DNA from 4 places in the Pantoea sp. AS142 genome. Region 2 is predicted to be linked to each of the others. Evidence: predicted binding sites of a transcription regulator. Region 2 holds the regulator's gene; each other region holds the start of a gene.
What was found. The regulator CRP, encoded in region 2, controls carbon source genes, mostly activating them, when cyclic AMP is high. The targets are predictions, from matches to a motif close to ATGTGANNNNNNTCACAT.

Region 1 (4,196 bases), on a different contig from region 2:
CCAGGATAGCGCCGCCCATGTCCATCTGTGACATCAGCCAGCCACCAAAAATATCGCCGTTGGCGTTGGTGTCTGCTGGCATGGCGAGCGTACGCAGCACCATTTCGCCTTGCGGCAATTTATGTTTTTCGCCCATCGCGTCCACTTTTTATGCAGGTAAATGCTAAAAAAATGCCCGGCGTACCGGGCAGAGTAATTATTTTTGTTCCTGCTGCGGCATCTGTCGCCAGATGTAAAGCCCGCTAAGCAGGGTAAACAGTAAGGTCAGACCGGAGAGACCGAACACTTTAAAGTTAACCCAAAACGCCTGAGATAACCAAAAGGCGACATAGATATTCACCAGGCCGCAAATCAGAAAAAACAGCGCCCAGGCGATGTTTAGCCGACGCCAGACCGCGTCAGGCAGCTGAAGCTCTTTGCCGAGCATGCGCTGAATCAGCGTTTGCTGCATAAACCACTGGCTGTAGAGCAGGGCTGCGGCAAACAGGCTGTAGATGACCGTGACTTTCCACTTAATGAACTCATCGTTGTGGAACACCAGCGTCAGGGTGCCAAAGACGGCCACCAGTACAAAGGTGAAAATCGTCATTTTTTCCAGCTTTCGATAGAGCACCCAGCTGACGACCAGGGCCAGGCCAGTGGCGACAATCAATGCGCCAGAGGCAACAAAAATGTCATACAGCTTGTAGAAGATGAAAAAGACCACCAGGGGGAGAAAGTCGAGTAGCTGCTTCATAGTTTTTCCATTCAGAGTTGGCTGCGAATGTGCCCGAAGGCACACCGACAATCAACGTAACAGCATATAGAGCCGATAAAGATAGATGATCAACATTGCCGAAACCACATTCCCTGCCGCGGTGAAAATCACCGACGAGACATTGAGCGGTAATACCGTCAGCGAAGAGAAGAACAGCATCACCACCACTTTGGCCAGCAGCCAGAGTAGAATGGCAGGTGCAATCAGCTTCACATTCTTCCACGCCATCCGCATGCTGGCCCGCATGGCAGCAAAGACACCCATTTTTTCACTGGCCACCATCACCGGTGCCAGTGACAGCAGAATCGTCAGTATAATGCCTGGCACCACCAGCACCATAAAGCCCAGTTGCGCCACCAGCGTCATCAGGAAGGTGAGCAGTAACAGCTTTGGCAACAGCGGCGCGGACGCACCAATGGCACGCAACGCACTCACACGCTGGCCGGAAGAGACCATCGGGATCAGATAGAGCATTCCGCCAAGCAGCAGCGTATTACCCATCAGCGCAGCAAAAGTGCTGGCCGCAGAGGCACGCAGCAATACCTGCTGCTGTTCCGGAGACATATTCTGCACTATCTCAAACAACGAACTGGCGCTATCGTCACCTTGCTGCAGGAGGGCCATCTGATCGGCACCCGGCGTCAGCACATGCACCAGCATGACGGTGATAAAAGCGGTCAGCAGCGACATCAACAGCAATGTAGCCAGTTGATGTCGCGCAAAATTTCCTGTGTCACGGTATAACGAGCTTGCCGTGATAGACATGTACACTCCTTGGAAGAACCGGGTTAATCAACCCGGCGATTGTACATGTTCTGGCTGCTCGCGGGCACCCGCTGTGGCATAACTTTCTGTCATGACAGGTAAAGAGGGAGAAAAAAGGGCGGGAAGACCATACCGGGCGCGGGCGCGATCGCAGGCTTCATTGTGGATACCCCCTTCGCCCGACATCGAAAATTCCCGACAGGGCGTCGGACGTTGTTCATAAATTCCGCAGGAGACACAGCCCCCAATATTGCCCTCGAGAGCCACGCAGCGGGGCGCGCGATCGTTCGTACCCCGCATATTGCGCATTAACAGGCTGAGCGGTTCGGTTAATGCGGTCGGCACAGGGCCGCCTGCATCATCGGCTTCAGCCCAGTAAAATGAGACGCGGAAATGGGCGCAGCAGGCGCCACAGCTGACACAAGGGTTAGATATTTCACTCATTTGATCACCCGCCCCTCCCAGGGCATCGAACCAAAATCACCAGAGAAGATAAGCAAAATAGGCCCGGCGAAATTATTCAGCAAGGGGAATTTTGCGGCGCCAGCATGCGTCGAAATTGATCTAAATCAATTCATTGTTTTTTAAGTAATTTATCTAAAGGGTACAGAGTGCAATTTTCTGTAAATCACGTTAAATATTTGCCAGCAAAAAAGCGATGACGTTTGCGACATTAACATTAAGCAAAGGAGTGATGATGAAACTGGCAAAATGCGCGATGCTGCTGGCTCTGGCTTTCCCCCAGCTGTCGATGGCCCACGAAGCGGGCGACTTCTTTATGCGTGCGGGCAGTGCCACCGTCCGGCCCACCGAGGGTTCCGATAATGTGTTAGGGATGGGCGAGTTCAGCGCATCCAACGACACGCAGTTGGGCCTCACCTTTACGTATATGGCAACGGACAACATTGGTGTCGAATTACTGGCCGCCACACCTTTCCGTCACAAAGTGGGCCTGGGCCCGACCGGCACACTGGCCACAGTGCGCCAGTTACCGCCGACGCTGATGGCGCAGTACTACTTCTTTGACAGCAAAAGCAAGGCGCGTCCTTACGTAGGCGTGGGTATCAACTACACCACCTTTTACGATGCCGATTTCAATCAAACGGGCCGCGATGCGGGCCTGACCGATCTCAGCGTCAAGGATTCCTGGGGTGTAGCGGGTCAGGTCGGTCTGGATTACCAGATTAACCGCGACTGGATGCTGAATGCCTCGGTGTGGTACATGGATATTGATACCGAAGTGAAGTTTAAAGCGGGTGGCGAACAGCAGAACATCAATATGCGTATCGACCCCTGGGTGTTCTTCTTTGGCGCGGGTTACCGTTTCTGATGAGAAAAAGGCCGCTAAATCAGCGGCCTTTTTTTGTCTGTTAAGACATTATTTGATCTGCATATTGTTTACCACGGACTTCACGCCCGGCACGCTGCGCGTAACCTGAACGGCATGATTAGCCATCTGTGGTGATGAAACAAAACCGCTCAGCTGAACTTTACCTTTAAAGGTTTCTACGTTGATTTCAGTTGATTTCAGCGAGTCATCTTTCAGCAGTTCACCTTTAACTTTTGTGGTCACCACGGTGTCATCAATGTAGCCACCGGTTCCCTCTTTGGTTGAGGTTGGCGCACAGGCGCTCAGTGTCAGCGCAACCACGCCCGCCAGTACAGCACCTGTCAGCAGTTTAACGAATTTCATTGCATTCTCTCCCTGTCACAAAATTTATGCGGCGTTACCGTAACGGCGCATTGTCATTGTGGTGCAGATATTGCAAAAAGGGCAAATAGCGGAATCAAAAAAAAGGAAACAAATCATGCCTTATCGCGCGATAAGGCATGTTGGCAGCATTAACGGCTGGCAGCTTTGAGACGGCTGACAAAATTCTTCAGTTCACTCAGCATCACCTCAGGTTCTGCGTGATGTTTTTCAATGATTCGGACAATCGCCGATCCTGAAATTGCGCCCGCTGCACCCGCAGAAATTGCTTCCTTAACCTGTTCAGGCTCCGAGATACCAAAGCCCTGCAGCGGCGGGGCCGCGTGGTTTTCACGCAGCTTGTCGATCAGATGCTGCAACGGCAGGCTGGCACGGTTTTCAGCGCCGGTGACACCAGCGCGCGACAGCAGATAGGTGTAACCCCGACCATGCGAAGCGATCTCACGCAGCAGCTCATCGCTGGCATTAGGCGGGCATATAAAGATAGGCGCTACGCCATAACGCAGGGCTGCCTGACGGAAGGGCGCAGACTCTTCCACCGGCACATCCGCCACCAGCACCGAATCCACACCCGCTTCAGCACATCGGGCATAGAACGCATCCACGCCGTTGGTGAAGACCAGATTGGCGTACATCAGCAATCCAATCGGCAGATCAGGATATTTACGGCGGATAGTCGCCAGCATTTCAAAACACTGGCTGATGCTGGTGCCTGCCGCAAAGGCGCGCAACGTCGCGTTCTGGATGGTCGGGCCATCCGCCAGAGGATCGGAGAAGGGAATACCCAGCTCCAGCGCATCCGCGCCACCTTCAACCAGGGCGTCAATTACGCGCAGTGAAAGCTCTGGTGACGGATCGCCAAGCGTAACAAAAGGAACGAAAGCGCCTTCGTTATTCGCTGACAGACGCGTAAACAGCTGATTGTAACGTTCCATCAGATCTCTCCCTGTGCTGTCAGAATGT
Region 2 (4,196 bases):
CGTGGCGGCCGCGATCACCAGCCCCGCAAAGGTGCCCAGCGCCCGGTGCTGAATGCGGACACGGGTGGCGCTATAGCCGTTCTGGCTGACGAACATAATGGTCATCAGGATCCAGTAGGGTTTGGGGATGTTGAAGAACAGCGCCAGCGCGCTGCCCAGCATCAACATCACCGCAAAGCGACCCGCCGTGCGCAGTGCCGACGAGCGAAACGAGAGGTAACTGCGCAGCGCCGGTAACAGCGGCAGTCGGCGCTGACGGTCGGCCATCAGATCGCGCTGATAAAGCGGTTTCTGCGTGCGCAGCACCCGCGCGATACGGTTGAAGTGGTAGAGGCAGAAGTTACCCACCGGATTGTCGGGATGCTGATGGGTGATCTTCTCCAGCGCGCCGAGCTGTTTATCCATCGCAAAGCGATCGGGTAACTGGTGATAGAGAATGTTATCCGCCAGCACCCGCAGTCGGGCCGAGATAGTTTTGGCATTCCAGCGGATCACCGCTTCGGCATGGCTCTGCTCGACCAGCTTCTGCACCTCTTCCGGCCGATGGAGGCTGACTGAGATATGCTCCTGCAAATCCAGCGCCACCTGAAAGGCGCGCGTCAGCCGTTTATGACTGTGATCGCGGCTTGCCGACAGCATATGCATCTGCTGATAACAGGTGGTGATGAGGTCGACCACTTTCTGCTGGCGAGCCAGCAGCGGCGGTAGCGCCTTTTCCGGATCGGTCAGCTGCGTCAGCAGGGTATATTTGGCGTCACAATAGTTAGCCAGTTCACGGTAGATCAGGCTCAGGCTTTCGCGCATCGGCTGCTCTTTCCACAGCCAGAACCAGAACCAGTTAAACAGCCCATACCATAACGTGCCGCCGATATAGAGCAATGGGGGAACATAGATTGGCATGCGGCCAATCAGGCTCAGGGTAAAGATGGCGGCGATAAGGGTGCCGGGCAGCAGGCGACCATGCAGCGGGCTGATCTCCCCGGTGACGCCGAGCAACAATGGCATGGCGAACAGGATCAGCGGCAGGGGAATAGCATGCAGGGTGAGCCACTGAATCAGAAAGCTGCCGAGGGCAAACAAGCTGCCGCCAACAATCAGACGTTTAAAGAAGCGTTTATGCGGCGTATCCAGCCCGGCGATATTGCAGCAGGCGGGCACTAACGAGAACAGCAGACCTTTTTGCAGGTCGCCAGCCAGCCAGCCCAGCGCCACAGGCAGACAAAGCACCAGCGTTTGCCGCAAGGCATAGTTAACTTCAGGATGGTAAATAATTCGACGCCACATCGGCTCAACACAAACAATAACGGCGTGATGTTGCCATCACGCCGTGGGTGACAGGAATTAGCGGGTGCCGTAAACGACGATGGTTTTGCCGTGTGCGGAAATCAGGTTCTGATCTTCAAGCATCTTCAAAATACGGCCCACGGTTTCACGTGAACAACCAACAATCTGACCAATTTCCTGACGAGTGATTTTAATTTGCATGCCGTCGGGATGCGTCATGGCATCTGGCTGCTTCGCCAGGTTAAGCAGGGTCTGTGCAATGCGTCCGGTCACGTCGAGGAAAGCGAGGTTACCTACTTTTTCAGACGTCACCTGAAGGCGACGCGCCATCTGCGATGAGAGTCGCATCAGGATATCGGGGTTAACCTGGATCAGTTGACGGAATTTTTTGTAAGAAATCTCCGCCACTTCACACGCGCTTTTCGCACGTACCCAGGCGCTGCGCTCCTGGCCTTCTTCGAACAGGCCAAGCTCACCAATAAAATCGCCCTGATTCAGGTAAGAAAGAATCATCTCTTTGCCTTCTTCATCTTTAATCAGAACCGCGACGGAACCTTTCACGATGTAGTAGAGCGTTTCTGCTTTTTCACCTTGATGAATCAGCGTACTTTTGGATGGATACTTGTGAATATGGCAATGGGACAGGAACCATTCGAGTGTAGGGTCTGTTTGCGGTTTGCCGAGAACCATTCGCTATTATCCTCTGTTGTAATCGTGCCCAAAATACAGGGGGCAGTTTTCCCTGTCAGGCGGTGAAAGCTTTAAGCGTTTCCATTTCAGGAAATCATTCGGGCCGCATCAGGCGCAGTGCGCATCATTCTTCCCGGCTTCGCCATCGGGTGACGAAAAATATTTTCAGCACTGTTTGTAGCACAGCTTTTGTCGACTGTCTTCTGTTGTCTCGCTTCAGCTACAGGCGGATTTCTCTGGATTGCTGTTTACCTGGCGAAAGCGTACGCTGGCGACAAAACAGCGTATTCCGGAGCAAAAATCATGCAGGCAAGAGTGAAATGGGTAGAAGGGTTGACATTTCTCGGAGAATCCTCATCCGGCCATCAGATACTGATGGATGGAAATTCGGGTGATAAAGCGCCCAGCCCAATGGAGATGGTGCTGATGGCGGCGGGTGGATGCAGCGCGATTGACGTAGTATCAATTCTGCAAAAAGGCCGCAACGATGTGGCTGATTGTGAAGTAAAACTGACCTCAGAACGTCGTGAAGAGACGCCGCGAATCTTTACGCACATCAACCTGCATTTTATTGTGAGTGGCAAAACGCTCCAGGATAAAGCGGTCTCACGCGCAGTGGATCTTTCTGCTGAAAAGTATTGCTCTGTTGCCATCATGCTGGGTAAAGGCGTCACCCTTACCCACAGCTATGAAGTGATCGAACTGTAATAGTCGGAGGGGCTTTTTAGGGGCAATGGCAAAAACGGATTCGTGTAGTCTTAAGACCGTGCCTGCGCAGTGAACCGGGTCAGATCGAAACGTCGCTTAAGCCAATCCCTGGCCGCTCCGGTCCGCGCGATTACGCACCTCATCCCTGAGGTGCGCCCGTAGCCGGGCCAACGCTTTGCGTTGTTCAAAAACGCTCCCGGCGTTTTTGTCCCCTGGCGCAGGACGCTTTCCTGCTCAGACCCGGTTCCCCACGTGTTAAGCTTTTTCGCTGCTGTAAGACTCACCCTGCATTGGCATTGGCATTAGTCTGATGAGGTCCTTTCTGACCTTTTATTCAATGCGTTTACCTTCCATCAGCCGCTTCACCAGCGGCCCCATAATCAACTCCATCGCCAGACCCATTTTGCCGCCCGGCACCACCAGCGTATTAATGTGCGAGATAAACGAACCCTGCAACATTGCCAGCAGATAGGGGAAGTCGATATCTTCCACCGCCTGAAAGTGAATCACCACAAAGCTCTCATCCAGTGACGGAATGGCACGGGCGGCGAACGGATTCGAGGTATCCACGGTTGGGACGCGCTGAAAGTTGATATGGGTGCGTGAAAACTGTGGGGTAATGAAGTTGATATAATCTTCCATCGATCGCACCACTGAATCCATCACCGCTTCACGTGAATGACCGCGTTCACCGGTGTCCCGCACCAGCTTCTGAATCCACTCCAGGTTAACAATCGGCACCACGCCGACCAGCAGATCAACCTGTTCCGCCACGTTATGCTGCGCCGTCACTACGCCGCCATGTAGTCCTTCATAGAAGAGAATATCAGTGTCCTGCGGCAGCGGCTGCCACGGTGTAAAGGTGCCGGGCACCTGATTCCACGGTACCGCTTCATCGTAGGTGTGCAGATATTTACGCGCCTGTCCCTGTCCGCTGTGACCATACTCTCTAAAGCTCTGTTCCAGCAGGCCAAAATCATTGGCTTCGGGGCCGAAGTAACTGACATGACGTCCTAAATCGCGCGCCTTACGAATCGCCATATCCATTTCAGGGCGGGTAAAGCGGTGAAAGCTGTCACCTTCCAGCTCCGCTGCATTGAGGTCGAGTTGCTGAAAGATTTTACGAAACGCGAGGCTGGTGGTGGTGGTTCCTGCGCCGCTGGAACCGGTCACCGCGATAATAGGATGACGTGCAGACATAGAAAAGCTCCCTGTGAGGTCGGGTGACAGGCATTGTTATCATGAAATGGTGTTGGGTGCATCAGCCACGAAATTCTTTGCGCGGCATGATATTGACCGATTCGTGCAGCTCCGACCACACCAGTACCACTTCACCGCTTTCCAGCTGACGTCGCACATCGGCTACCTTATCCAGCAGGCTGCGCTCCTGCTCACCATAGTCCGTGCCTTCGCGCAGCACAAAGGTTTCAATCAGATTTTCAAGGGTCTCAGGTGAGACCTGTTGCCAGGGAATAATCACGAGATCAGTTATCCAAAAAAGGGGCGATCCACTG
Region 3 (4,196 bases), on a different contig from region 2:
GCACCATAATAAAAGCACGTTTCATGCAAGTCTCCTGCGCATTGGCGCGTGACAAGTCAAAAAAAAGCGATCAGATCAGTATACCCGAATGCATCGCGGCTGGCACCGGTTACTGGTCAGTTAGCTGATAGCGCTCACACGGCGATAGACAACCGGCATCTCAGCCGGGGCGGAATCACCCAGCACCAGCGCGGCTTTGACCGCAGCGGCGGCCTGCTGCCATTTGTCTTCACTATTGGCGTGAATGATCGCCAGCGGACGCTGCGCATCGGCACGTTCGCCCAGCGTGATCATCTCGCTCAGGCCGACGCTATAGTCAATGCTGTCGCTGGCACGCTGACGCCCGCCCCCCATTGCCACCACAGCCAGACCCAACGCACGAGTATCCATGCTACTGACGATACCTGGCTGGTCGGCATAGACCGGTTTGCTCAGCATTGGCGCGGGCAGATAAGTGTCATAGCGTTCAACGAAATCAGCGGGTCCCTGCTGGGCGGCGATCATGCGACCAAACACGTCGGCAGCCTTGCCGTTATCCAGCACCATCATCAGCTTTTGACGCGCGTCGGTATCGCTGGCGGCCAGTTGGCCGGAGATCAGCATTTCGCTGCAGAGCGCCAGCGTCACTTCCAGCAGGCGCGGATTGCGCTGTTCACCAGTGAGGAAGCGCACCGCTTCTCGCACTTCCAGCGCGTTACCGGCTGAAGAGGCGAGAACCTGATTCATATCAGTCAGCAGTGCGGTCGTCCGGCAGCCTGCGCCGCTGGCAACGCCAACAATCGACTGCGCCAGACTTTCTGACGCTTCATAGGTTGGCATAAATGCACCGGAACCCACTTTGACATCCATCACCAGCGCATCCAGCCCTTCTGCCAGCTTCTTCGCAAGAATAGAGGCGGTAATCAGTGGAATGGAATCGACGGTGGCGGTGATGTCACGCGTGGCGTAGAAGCGCTTATCCGCCGGGGCTAGCGAGTGGGTCTGACCGATAATCGCCACACCGACCTGCCTGATTATCTCGCGGAAACGGTCATCGCTGGGGAAGATCTCGAAGCCCGGAATCGCTTCCAGTTTATCCAGCGTGCCGCCAGTATGGCCCAGGCCACGACCAGAGATCATCGGCACATATCCGCCACAGGCGGCGACCATCGGCCCTAACATCAGCGAAGTGACATCGCCGACACCGCCGGTCGAGTGCTTATCCACCAGCGGTCCATTAAGGTTGAGTGACTTCCAGTTAAGCACCGTACCGGAATCACGCATCGCCATGGTCAGCGCGACCCGCTCAGGCAGCGTCAGGTCGTGGAAATAGATGGTCATCGCCAGCGCGGCAATCTGACCTTCCGAGACGGTGTTATCACGCACACCGTTGACGAAGAAGCGAATCTCCTCTTCAGTCAGCGCATGGCCGTCACGTTTTTTGCGAATAATTTCTTGTGGCAGAAACAAAGTCGCCCCCTGGTTCAGGGAAATCAGGATGGGGAACAGACGGTCAGCGACCGCCTGAGGGATCAGTAACCCGCTTTGCTGGTGTCGCTGTCATGACCCAGGGTATTAAGCAGGCTCGCCAGCAAGCTGGATGCACCAAAACGGAAATGACGCGCATCGGCCCATTCGACACCCAGCGTCTCTTCCGCCATTTGCAGATAGATCGCGGCATCCTTAGCGGTGCGCACGCCGCCCGCAGGTTTAAAGCCAACCTGTTGACTGACGCCTTTATCACGGATCACGTTCATCATGATCTGCGCAACTTCAGGCGTGGCGTTAACCGGCACTTTACCGGTTGAGGTTTTGATGAAATCGGCACCGGCATCAATAGCCATTTCAGAGGCCTGACGGATCAGCGCTTCCTGCTTGAGTTTACCGGTTTCGATGATCACTTTCAGCAGCACGTCCGCTTCGGCACAGGCAGTTTTACAGGCTTTCACCAGATCGAAACCGACCTGGCTGTTACCAGCGATCAGCGCGCGATACGGGAACACCACATCCACTTCATCAGCACCGTAGGCGATGGCGGCGCGGGTTTCTGCCAGCGCAATGTCGATGTCGTCATTGCCGTGCGGGAAGTTAGTCACCGTGGCGATGCGGATCTCCGGGGTACCCTGTTCACGCAGCGTTTTACGTGCAATCGGAATAAAACGTGGATAGATACAGATGGCGGCGGTGTTGCCTGCCGGGGATTTGGCCTGATGACACAGGGCGACCACTTTGGCGTCGGTGTCGTCGTCATTCAGGGTGGTTAAATCCATCAGTTTCAGGGCACGCAGGGCAAGGTGCTTGATATCAGTCATGAGGCTCTCCAGGGAATCGGGGTGCTAACCCACCGGCTCGCCGGCGGAATGTTATAATAATAACACTGTGAAGCGGCCTATTATGCGCGAGAAGTCACATAAGAATAAGAGATTAGTGAAATAATACCACGGACACTGTGACTAATGTCACATATGACACTATCTGCTGGCCATTATAGGCCAGCCAGCGCAATGTTAACATTATCACATTAAGGCGTAATCGGTGTAGATCGCCCGGGATAGGGCCAGTCAGTTACGTCGCGCCGGGAAAGCGGGATTGAGCTGAAACAATTGCTGGCTGTTGTGCCACAGCGCATCGGCAATTTTATCAGGTGACTCTTCACGCAGACTGCACAGTACTTCCCACACCTGACGCGCCCGCTCTGGACGGTTTGGCTGGCCCTGAAAGCCCTGCAACGGCATGTCGGGTGCGTCGGTTTCCAGCAGCAGCGAAGAGAGCGGCAGCTGTGCCACGGTCTGACGGGTTTTGCTGGCGCGTTCATAGGTAATGGTGCCGCCGATGCCAATCGCATAACCCAGCTTAACAAAGGCCTGCGCCTGCTGCAGGCTCCCGGCGAAACCATGCACCACGCCACGACGTGGCAGATCATGACGACGCAGAATCTGCGCCAGCTTGTCATGGGTTCGGCGCGAATGCAGGATCACCGGCAGCTGATAACGCTTTGCCAGTTTAAGCTGCGCCTCAAGAAAGCGTTGCTGCTTATCAAACTGCGGGTCGTCGCGATAGAGGTCCAGCCCGATCTCGCCGATCGCCACCAGCTTACGCGGTCGCTGTTGCAGTAGGGTTTCCAGCTGGTCGAGGTGCATCTCCTGATGATTTTCGATCACGATCGGATGGAGCCCCAGCGCAGCATAGAGCGCCGGATGTGCCGCTGCCAGCGCACAGACCCGCCCGAAGCGGCTGGCATCGATTGCCGGGACGATGATCTTTTCCACGCCAGCCTCAGCAGCGCGCGCCAGGCTGGCAGGAATATCCCCTTCAAACGGGGGAAAATCAAAGTGGCAGTGTGTGTCAATAAACGTCATGCCAGCGATCCTTTATCGTAATCAGCATCATTGTCCGCCAGCGGCGGCGTGATGATCTGTCGGGTATCGAATGCGTTGGCTACCGGCGCTGGCGGCCTGACGATGCGCGCTGAGGTCATTGGTTCTGCATCGATCAGCCACTGGCCCAGCGTGGCGAGGAAATAGCGACCGCAGCGCCGTCCCAGATGATAATCCTGATTCAGCGAGGTGATGCGGCTACCCAACGCACTGCTGGCCAGTGCATGCGGCGGAAAGATTTCAATAATGCGCAAATCATCGGGGGGATTCTCAATGAACTGCTGAATTTCCCGATAGCTCTGTTCATGCTTATTCAGCACGTTAATCATCGGCTGCAGTGCCCCGGTGCTGATCCACCGCTCCATCCGTTTAAACCATTTTGGGGTATAGAACATCTGCGATGGCACCGTGCGGATCACGACAATGGTATCGGCACCGCGGCGGGCGGCTTCACGCACCGGAATCGCATCGCTGATGCCCCCATCGAGATAACTGATCCCTTCCAGATTGACCCCCAGCCGGTAAAAACCGGGAATGGCACTGGAGGCTTTAATCAGATCCAACCAGTTGTCGGCGGTGGGGTTGAAATAACCGGGTGTGTAGTCGTCGCTGCGGCAGGCACACATATAAAATTCGCGGCCACTAGAGAACCACTGTTCCGCGCTGCTCATTGCCAGCGGAAATTCAGTGCGGGTGATATCGATCAGCCAGTCGAGATCAATCAGATTGCCCCCACGCACAAAGCGCAGCGGATCAAAAAAGAGCTTACTGGTGGTATAGCGGGTAATGACACGACGGGCATAGCCAGGCTGGCCACAGATAAAGGCAGAGAGATTTTGT
Region 4 (4,196 bases), on a different contig from region 2:
TTGCCGGTAAAGCGAACCCGGAACTGGCGCGTGAAGAGCCGCACCGTTTCGGTACCACGCTGGGTCACTATGGCGTCGGCTACGGGCCTTACGTTGAACTGCCTGCTTACGGCAGCTTTACGGTACGACAGGATGGTGGCGACTACGTTGATACGCTCTATCCGATCCTCGGCTGGTTGACCTGGCCGATGTCGATCGGTAAATGGACGCTAGAAGGGATCGAGACCCGCGCGCAGTTGCTGGATTCCGATGCGATCCTGAAACAGCAGAGCGATCCGTATGCCTTTATCCGTAACGCCTACTTCCAGCGTCACGACTTCCTGGCGCGTGGCGGCAAGCTCAAGCCGGAAGAAAATCCAAACGCGGCAGCGATTCAGGATGACCTGAAGGATATCGACGCTCAATAAGTGCAGAAATCCAGATTGTGCGGCGCGCCTTGTCAGACCGCAGAAACCTGCAAACCAGGTCTGGCCGCAATAAATAAGCTTAAAACGACGGTTACAGGTAAAGAGTCCGAAAGCATCGCGGCGAGGGCTGGCTGTTGTGCATCTGCCTGATCTGACCCTGTTCTCTGGACAGCGTCCGTCTCATCGCTAACCGGTGCAGATTCAACCACGGCCAGTAAAAAAGGCGACTCACCTGAGTCGCCTTTTTTGAGCTCGCCATCCAATCAGAACTTATAGTTAAAGTTCGCGCCGTAGAGCCAGGCCTTACCTTCAGAGGTAAAGGTATAGGGGCCTTCTTTTACCGTCACTTTCTGTCCGTGCATATAAGAGATGCCCAAATCGACGGAAGCATCATCGTTGAACGCATAGGATGTCCCGGCACTCAGCCATAAACGATCCTGATCAGGGATGGAGATAGAACGCTTATCGGCCGGTACCGGGCTATCATCAAACGCAATACCGGTACGGAACGTCCAGTTCTTGTCGTAGGAATAGGTCGTGCCCAGTGCAATGCGGTAAGCGTCATGGAAGCTTTCGTCTTTATAAAATAGCGTCTGACCGTTAGCGCCCGTGGCTTTCAGCTCCTGGAACTGGCTCCAGCTGGTGTAAGCCATACTGTAGTGAACCGCCCACTGCGGTGCCACTCTATGCCAGCCCGACACTTCCCACATCTCTGGCAGATTCAGGGTTAACGCGCCTGGAACGGTGGTGCCATTGGTGCCAAAAGGTATACCTGACACTTCCGGGTTATTCACCGCATTCAGCCGGGAAGAAAGGCTACTTTTGTAATCGCCATCAAAGTCGACTTTCACTTCCGAACGATAGGTAAAGCCAAAGCGGTTATTGTCATCCACTTCATAAAGGATGCCGGCATTCCAGCCGTAGCCCCACTCATCGCCTTTCAGATGGGCAACCTGCGTATCAGCCGGAACCCCCAGCCTCGCGCCGGACTCACCGGCATAGCGTTCAATTTTGGCTTTGGCGTAAACCGCATCAAAACCGACACCAGCACTAAAATGTTCATTAAAACGCCAGGCGGTGCTGAGATTAAAATTGCCGGTCACCAGGTCGGTTTTACCGCCGTAACCCCCTGCGGTATAGCCATTATTAAACTCTGTTGCTAAGCCATAGTTTGACGTTGCAGACGCACCAATCCACCACTGATCGTTGATGGGCTGGACGTAATGAATATTGGGAACCCACTGATTCGGGGCAATATTATCGGCATCCAGGCTGCGTCCGCTGGGACTGCGACCACTGATGTTTACATCCGGCGCAATATAAACCGCCCCAATGGAAAATTCCGGGCGATCCATTAATGCCATTGTCGCCGGGTTACGGCTGGCTGATGCTGCCGTATCGCCCATTGCCCCTTCGCCTGAATATGCGCGACCTAAACCAATCGTAGAGAATTCATTTAACTGAAACCCAGCTGCGTAAACGTGTGAAGAGACAAGCGCCACTGCAGCCGCCACGGCTGACTTTGCAAACAGGTTTTTATGGTTCATGACCACAACCTCATATGAATTATTATTTAACGCTATAACGTCGCGTAACAAAGGACGGCGGATTGTAGGGACTGATGTAAAGCGCACATATCAGACCAGTGCGGAGAGTATAGGTCCGACCTGTGTGCAAGTTGCAATATTGTTTTTAAAATATTTCAGGTTTGATCGCTTAAAATTCGATCTGCATAACAAAACGGACCTGATTCTGCACAGCATACCCATTCCAGTTTGTTCTGGATCAATTTTTATTGTGATATTCGTCACTTAGCGCCATGTGCGTGGCGCATCTTTAAGCGAGCAGGTAAAATTCCGGGCATAAAATCGCTCAAACCACCAGATTGCTGGTCAGGAGAATGAAATGACTGATGCCATTAAAAAATGCAGTGCGACCGAAACCGCAGCCTGTTGTTGTGTTGATGTAGGCACGGTAATGGATAACACCGATTGCACTGCCAGCTGGTCGGAGTGGTTTGCTCAGCGTGCCGATGCTGAAGCTAAATTAGCGCAGCTGACCGAACGTGTCCGCGAGGTTGAATCAGAACCCTGCATGATTGAATCACGCTTCAGCGAAGTGAATCAGGGTGTGCAGCTGGATATCGATTTCACGTTCAGCTGCCAGGCTGAAACCATGATTTTTCAGCTCGGTTTGCGTTAAGTCCGACTACGCCGCTTCGATGCGGCGTTTTTCATTTTCGTGTTTCCCTTCGCACTTTTTCCTTTCCGGCATTGGCGGCTCAACCGCTTGTGGTTAACACTGATCAGGTCAGACCTCTTTAGGCAATGATGCCACAGTCCCAGCCACAGGTGAGAACAATGAGCAAAGCGCAGCCGCTGCTGACGCGTGATGGTGAACGCATCGCAATAACCCATGGGTTACGCACCCCTTTTTTGCGCCAGGCGACCGGCTTTCATGGCATCCCGGCCATTGAGTTGGGACGCATGGTAGTCAGCGAATTAATGGCGCGCAGTGAACTGCCGCCTGACGTGATCGAACAACTGGTCTTTGGGCAGGTGGTACAAATGCCGGAAGCGCCGAACATTGCGCGTGAAATTGTATTAAGCAGCGGACTTGATGTGCATACCGACGCCTACAGCGTCAGCCGTGCCTGCGCCACCAGTTTTCAGGCAGTGGCGAATGTGGCAGAAAGTCTGCTGGCTGGCACTATTTCTGCTGGCATCGCCGGTGGTGCGGACTCCTCGTCAGTGCTGCCGATTGGGGTCAGTAAAACGCTGGCCCGTGCGCTGGTGGATCTCAATAAAGCCCGCAGCCTTGGACAAAAACTGCAGATCCTGCGACATCTGCGTCCGCGCGATTTGCTGCCGGTTCCCCCGGCGGTGGCGGAGTATTCGACGGGCCTGCGCATGGGCGACACGGCGGAGCAGATGGCGAAGAGTCATGGTATCACCCGTGAAGCACAGGATGCGCTGGCGCTGCGCTCCCATCAGCATGCCGCCAGAGCCTGGCAATCCGGGGTACTGAATCAGGAAGTGATGGCGGCATTTATACCGCCGTGGAAAAATACCCTCGATCAGGACAATAACGTGCGTATGAACGCTAAAGCGGAAGATTACGCCCGACTGCGGCCGGCGTTTGATCGCCAGCACGGCAGCGTCACCGCGGCCAACAGCACGCCACTCACCGATGGCGCTGCCGCAGTCATTCTGATGCGCGAAGGACGCGCCTGCGAACTGGGCGTCAGGCCGCTGGGCTATCTCCGCAGCTACGCCTTTACCGCCATTGGTGTGCAGCAGGATATGTTATTGGGCCCGGCTTACGCCTCACCGCTGGCACTCGATCGTGCCGGCATTACCCTGGCCGATCTGACGCTGATTGATATGCATGAAGCTTTTGCTGCCCAGACGCTGAGCAACCTGCAACTGTTTCGCGACGAGCGCTTTGCCCGTGAGGTGCTGAACCGTCCACATGCGCTGGGCGAAGTGAACGAGGAGCGTTTTAACGTACTGGGCGGTTCAATCGCCTATGGTCATCCTTTTGCCGCTACGGGCGCGCGCATGATCACCCAGACGCTGAATGAATTACGCCGTCGCGGTGGTGGGTTAGGACTGGTCACAGCCTGCGCGGCGGGTGGTCTGGGTGCGGCAATGGTTCTGGAGGCCGAATAATGGAGCAGAATGCTTTTCATCTGAAGATGCGACTGGATCATGTCGGCATCATTACTATTGATGTACCCGGCGAGAGGATGAACACCCTGAAAGCGGAGTTTGCCGGGCAGATCACCGC

Region 1: the regulator CRP is predicted to act here: its motif matches at 2,080-2,097, upstream of ompW (outer membrane protein OmpW).
Region 3: the regulator CRP is predicted to act here: its motif matches at 2,484-2,501, upstream of deoC (deoxyribose-phosphate aldolase).
Region 4: the regulator CRP is predicted to act here: its motif matches at 2,203-2,220, upstream of WFO64_RS06165 (YfcZ/YiiS family protein).

What each region holds. Positions count from the first base shown of each region.
Region 1 is NZ_JBBCMO010000007.1:176,415-180,610, forward strand. It holds gene yciA (acyl-CoA thioester hydrolase YciA) at 1-136, opposite strand, end outside; gene WFO64_RS14510 (septation protein A) at 197-736, opposite strand; gene WFO64_RS14515 (YciC family protein) at 788-1,522, opposite strand; gene WFO64_RS14520 (YkgJ family cysteine cluster protein) at 1,550-1,966, opposite strand; gene ompW (outer membrane protein OmpW) at 2,217-2,852, shown strand; gene WFO64_RS14530 (BON domain-containing protein) at 2,901-3,215, opposite strand; gene trpA (tryptophan synthase subunit alpha) at 3,365-4,168, opposite strand; gene trpB (tryptophan synthase subunit beta) at 4,168-4,196, opposite strand, start outside.
Region 2 is NZ_JBBCMO010000006.1:198,864-203,059, forward strand. It holds gene WFO64_RS13260 (YccS/YhfK family putative transporter) at 1-1,284, opposite strand, end outside; gene crp (cAMP-activated global transcriptional regulator CRP) at 1,342-1,974, opposite strand; gene WFO64_RS13270 (OsmC family protein) at 2,278-2,682, shown strand; gene WFO64_RS13275 (phosphoribulokinase) at 3,013-3,882, opposite strand; gene WFO64_RS13280 (YheU family protein) at 3,944-4,162, opposite strand; gene WFO64_RS13285 (hydrolase) at 4,167-4,196, opposite strand, start outside.
Region 3 is NZ_JBBCMO010000005.1:103,170-107,365, reverse strand. It holds gene deoB (phosphopentomutase) at 1-25, opposite strand, end outside; gene deoA (thymidine phosphorylase) at 121-1,449, opposite strand; gene deoC (deoxyribose-phosphate aldolase) at 1,512-2,291, opposite strand; gene WFO64_RS11430 (TatD family hydrolase) at 2,541-3,338, opposite strand; gene WFO64_RS11425 (patatin-like phospholipase family protein) at 3,335-4,196, opposite strand, start outside.
Region 4 is NZ_JBBCMO010000002.1:225,379-229,574, forward strand. It holds gene mlaA (phospholipid-binding lipoprotein MlaA) at 1-407, shown strand, start outside; gene fadL (long-chain fatty acid transporter FadL) at 671-1,954, opposite strand; gene WFO64_RS06165 (YfcZ/YiiS family protein) at 2,313-2,609, shown strand; gene fadI (acetyl-CoA C-acyltransferase FadI) at 2,768-4,078, shown strand; gene fadJ (fatty acid oxidation complex subunit alpha FadJ) at 4,078-4,196, shown strand, end outside.